One region of the Microbacterium sp. NPDC076895 genome, then DNA from elsewhere that is predicted to be linked to it. Evidence: predicted binding sites of a transcription regulator. Region 1 holds the regulator's gene; the other holds the start of a gene.
What was found. Region 1 encodes LexA, which represses DNA repair genes until DNA is damaged. Its sites were predicted from a motif close to TCGAACANNTGTTCGA; they were not measured.

Region 1 (2,397 bases):
AGAGCCGTGGGGGAGAGGTCAAGCTGGCCGGCGACCACAGTGCTTGCTGCGGCTCCGATTCCGAAGCCGGCGGCGAGCATGCCGCCGCCGATGAACAGCCCCACTCCCGTGCCGATCACGGCAACGCTGCGACGTCGTGCGATGACAATGGCCAGAACGAACAGCGCAATGGTGACGATCGAGAGCCACCAGCCGACGGCATCCGCGAGTGCGTAGACGGTCCGGAAGGCGATGAGTGCTTCCCCGTCGCCGATGATGATCGTCTTGTCGATCGTCGGGATGAGCCCGGCAATGCCGACCCCGCTGTCGGTGAGGCGCTGCTTGACCTGATCGATGATCGGTCCCAGGGCGATCCCGAGGCCGTCGTTGTCGAGGACGAGGATTCCGCCGCCGTCCGCTGTCGCGACTGTCGTGATCGAGCGGTGGACCCCACGCAGCGCGAAGGCCCAGACATCCGAGAATGCATCCGAAGCGACGATGCGCTCGACCGCAGAGTTGACGAGGTTCTGAACGCCCTGAGCGGCTGGAGCGCGCAGCGCGTTGAGCGCCGTTGCCGCTGCTGGCGGCAGTCCCAGGTCCTCAATACCGTCGAAGACCTGATCGGTGAGACCGGCGAAGTCGACCTGCTCGTCAATCGCGGCGGTGGCCTCATCGACGATGAGCTCCTGGACCGCGGGATCCTCGGTCAGTGGGGCGAACGTCGACACGAATGCCTCTTCGTCGACCAGCTGCACGCGCGCCCAGGTGGTGACCACCGATACCGGTACGAGAATCGTGGCGATCACGATCACGAATGCTGACAGCGCGGCTCGCCACCAGCCTCCGGATGGAGAGGTTCGTCCCGTCAGGCGGGCGTTCTCTGCTTCCAGCGCGCGGATGCGCGATTCAAGGTCTTCGGGCGTCGGCGAGCTCATGGGCCCCATTCTGGCGGAAGACCGGTCTGCGCGCCTCACCCGATTGTGGCGATTGATGCGGCTCAGACCGCGCGAAGCACCGCCACGACCTTGCCGAGAACTGTCGCTTCGTCACCCAGGATCGGCTCGAACGCGGAATTGCGGGGGAGGAGCCAGGTGTGGCCGTCCCGCTGACGAAAGGCCTTGACCGTCGCTTCACCGTCGAGCATCGCGGCGACGATGTCGCCATTGTCTGCTGTCGCCTGGGAGCGCACGACGACCCAATCGCCGTCGCAGATTGCAGCATCGATCATCGATTCGCCGCTCACACGCAGCATGAACAGCTCTCCCTTGCCCACGAGCTGGCGGGGTAGCGGGAAGATCTCCTCGATCTGCTGGTCCGCAGTGATCGGAACTCCCGCGGCAATGCGGCCGACGAGCGGAACCATGGCGGCGTCACCGACTGCCGGGGCGGAGTCTGCGGGGTTCTCGGCTGCCATGCCCGGAAGATCGATCAACACTTCCATCGCGCGCGTCTTGCCGGCATCGCGTCGGAGGTATCCGCTGAGCTCGAGCTGGTTGAGCTGGTGCGTGACGCTCGAGAGACTCTTGAGTCCGACCGCGTCGCCGATCTCGCGCATGCTCGGCGGGTAGCCGTTTCGGGCGATCGATCGTTGGATCACCTCGAGGATGGCGAGCTGCTTCTCGCTGAGGCTGCGACGCCGCCGCGTGCCCGTGCGCTCCCGTGACGGCTCCTCGTTCATGTGCCCCGCTCCTGTCGCTGCTCGCATCCGCCCGCACTCCTCTTCGAATGTCGGAGGTTGGTGATGACCTGTCTTCATCGAAACCGTAACCGCCTCGACACCGTTTCGTGCGTTCCGGTCCCGCGTGTCGTGTTCGAAAGATTTGCGGGACGGTTCGTACTTGACAGACACAATACTCGAAGATAACTTCGGAATAGAGATTCGTATCCACCCCTCCCGGCCGAGCGGTGGATGCGAATCTCTCCCCGAGATAACGGAGGATGACATGACGACGATTGCTCTCGGTTCCGCACCCACGACCATGACTGCGGTGCGACCCGCTGCGACCCAGCTTCGGCTGACCGCTCGCGGTCGCGCCGTCCTGACGGCGCTTGCTGCGCTTCCGGCGGTCCTGGTGATCCTCGGGGTCATCTGGGGAGGCGGGGCCGCCCTGGCTTCCCTCGATCCCTCGGCACCGTCGGGAACCTTCGAGACAGTCACAGTTTCGGCGGGCGATTCCTTGTGGTCAATCGCACAAGAGATCGCTCCGGATGCCGACCCCCGCGATGTCGTGGCTGAGATCTCCCGACTGAACGGCCTCACGGGAAGCGTCGTGAGCGCAGGGCAGCAGCTGGCTATCCCCCTCGCGTATACGCAGTGAGCAGGGCTGCTGAACCGAGTGCGGCGCCGTCACGCACCGTACGATGGGACGGGTGACGATTCGCCTCGATGATCTCCCGCTCCGCGATGACCTGCGGGGT
Region 2 (2,397 bases), on a different contig from region 1:
GGACTCCCGCGCTTTCGGCGCCTACCCCGATCGCACCGAGCGGCACCTCGTCCCGTTCCGCGCGCGGGATGTCGTCTTCATCGCGGCCTTCTGGCTCGCATCCGCAGCCCTCTTCACCCTCTTCTTCCCCTGGGGCCTCGCCTAGTCAGTCGCGTTGTTCCTCGCCCAGCCGGGGCGCCACAAACGACGGATGCCGCGACCCGCACCTCCTGAGAGGTCTGGGTCGCGGCATCCGCTGTGTGACGCGTGATCAGCGCTTGCCGGCGAGGTCTCGTCCGACGATCTCGCGCATGATCTCGTTCGTGCCGCCGTAGATGCGGTGGACGCGAGCGTCGAGGAACGCGCGGGCGATCGGGTACTCGGTGATGTAGCCGTAGCCGCCGTGCAGCTGCACGCCGAGGTCGAGCACTGCCCACTCCCGCTCGGTCGCCCAGAACTTGTACTTCGCGGCCTCTTCGGCCGAGAGCTTGGAGTCCTTGTAGGCGCGCATAACGCGGTCGGTATATGCCCAGAGTGCTTCCACGTCGGCAGCCATGTCGGCCAGGCGGAACCGGGTGTTCTGGAAGTCGGCGATCCGCTCCCCGAACGCCTCTCGGTCCTTCGTGTACGCGAGTGTCCAGTCGAGAGCTGCCTGCGCCGCCGCGGCACCTGCAACGCCGATCGACATGCGCTCGAGCGGCAGGTTCATCATGAGCTGCACGAAGCCCATGCCTTCGCGGCCGCTGATGAGGTTCCCCTCGGGAACGAACACGTCGCTGAACGAGAGCTCGGCGGTGTCGTGGCCGTGAAAGCCCATCTTGTGCAGCTTCTTGCCGTGGTCGAAGCCTTCCATGCCGTTCTCGATGAGCAGCAGACTGAAGGCATCCGGGCGGTTGCCCTCGCCGGTCTTGACGAACGTGACGACGAGATCGGCCGTCTTGCCGCTGGAGATGAAGGTCTTCGCGCCGTTGACGATGTAACCGCCGTCGACCTTCTTGGCCGTGGTCTTGATGCCGCGAAGGTCGCTGCCGGCACCGGGCTCGGTCATCGCGAGCGCGCCGATCACCTCTCCGGTCGCCATACCGGGAAGCCACTTCTCCTTTTGCTCCTGCGTGCCCATGTGCACGAGGTAGGGGACGGCGAGGTCATCCTGGATGCCGAAAGCGCCGGCGAGCGATCCCGAGCCCGCGGCGATGACCTCCTCCATGACGATCGCGCGGAAGCGGTAGTCCTGCAGCATCCCGGCACCGCCGAACTCTTCCGGCACCGACAGCCCGATGAGTCCGGACTCACCGGCTGCCTTCATCGTGTCGCGGTCGATCTCGCCGTCGGCATCCCACCGGGCGATTGCCTCGTTCGTGACGTATCGCTTGACGAACTCCTTGACGACGTCGCGGAACGCCTCGTGGTCTTCGTCGTAGATGTCGCGCTCCATGTGAGCCCTTCCTTCCACATCGATGGCGCGGGCCTGCCGGAATCGGCGGTTCGGCCCCGTCGCCGACGCGATTCTATGCCCGCGGGCTGTCAGCGCTTCGCACCCGGTGTGGGATTGCGGTTCACGTGGGGCGGTACTGCGTCTCGCGTTTGTAGGATGCCTCCAGGTTCGGTATCCAGTTCGGATTATCCGCGTCGCGGGTTGACATTCAATCGTATTTTTGTTCGACTATGCGCATGCGATGGAACGGGCAGGCGATCGGCGCGAGCGACGCCAACGCGCTGCCCGGGATGGAGCACCTCGGGGGCTTCGTCCGGTCCGTCACGACACCCGAGTTTGCGGGCATGACCTTCCACGAGGTCATTGCCAAGAGCGCCCTCAACCACGTCCCGGGCGCATCGGCGATGCCCTTCGACTGGACCGTGAACCCGTACCGCGGATGCAGTCATGCGTGCTCCTACTGCCTAGCTCCGGAAACCACGATCCTGCTCGCCGACGGCCGCACCCGCACCCTCGGCGATCTCCGGGTCGGCGATTCGATCATCGGCACCGAACGCCGCGGAGATTACCGCCGGTACGTCGCCACAACGGTGCGCGCGAAGTGGACGACGAATCGACGCGCGCACCGCGTGACCCTCGCCGATGGGACAGAGCTCATCGCAAGCGCCGATCACCGCTTCTTGACCGAGCGGGGCTGGAAGCACGTGAAGGGTGCGATGAGTGGACCGGAGCAGCGTCCCTACCTGACCGCTAACAACCGCCTCATGGGCTTCGGCATGGGCGCAGCGCGAGCCGTGAGCCGTGACGCCGCCGACAGATTGTGGCGACTGGGTTATCTGGCGGGAATGATCCAGGGCGACGGAATGATCCTGCACAGGACTTACCCGCGTCGGGGTCGCACCGGCGCGATTCACGCCTTTCGACTCGCGCTTGCGGACACGGAGGCTCTGGAACGCACCCAGGCGTTTTTAGCGCTCGAGGGA

Region 2: a site for LexA is predicted at 1,627-1,642, ahead of AB0O89_RS10080 (intein-containing Rv2578c family radical SAM protein). Genes of this name have one in related genera too.

Annotation. Positions count from the first base shown of each region.
Region 1 is NZ_JBFBMQ010000008.1:103,938-106,334, reverse strand. Features, by position in the region: gene AB0O89_RS08945 (hypothetical protein) at 1-914, opposite strand, end outside; gene lexA (transcriptional repressor LexA) at 977-1,657, opposite strand; gene AB0O89_RS08935 (LysM peptidoglycan-binding domain-containing protein) at 1,923-2,297, shown strand; gene AB0O89_RS08930 (histidinol-phosphate transaminase) at 2,341-2,397, shown strand, end outside.
Region 2 is NZ_JBFBMQ010000010.1:50,664-53,060, reverse strand. Features, by position in the region: gene AB0O89_RS10090 (energy-coupling factor transporter transmembrane component T) at 1-145, shown strand, start outside; gene AB0O89_RS10085 (acyl-CoA dehydrogenase family protein) at 251-1,414, opposite strand; gene AB0O89_RS10080 (intein-containing Rv2578c family radical SAM protein) at 1,651-2,397, shown strand, end outside.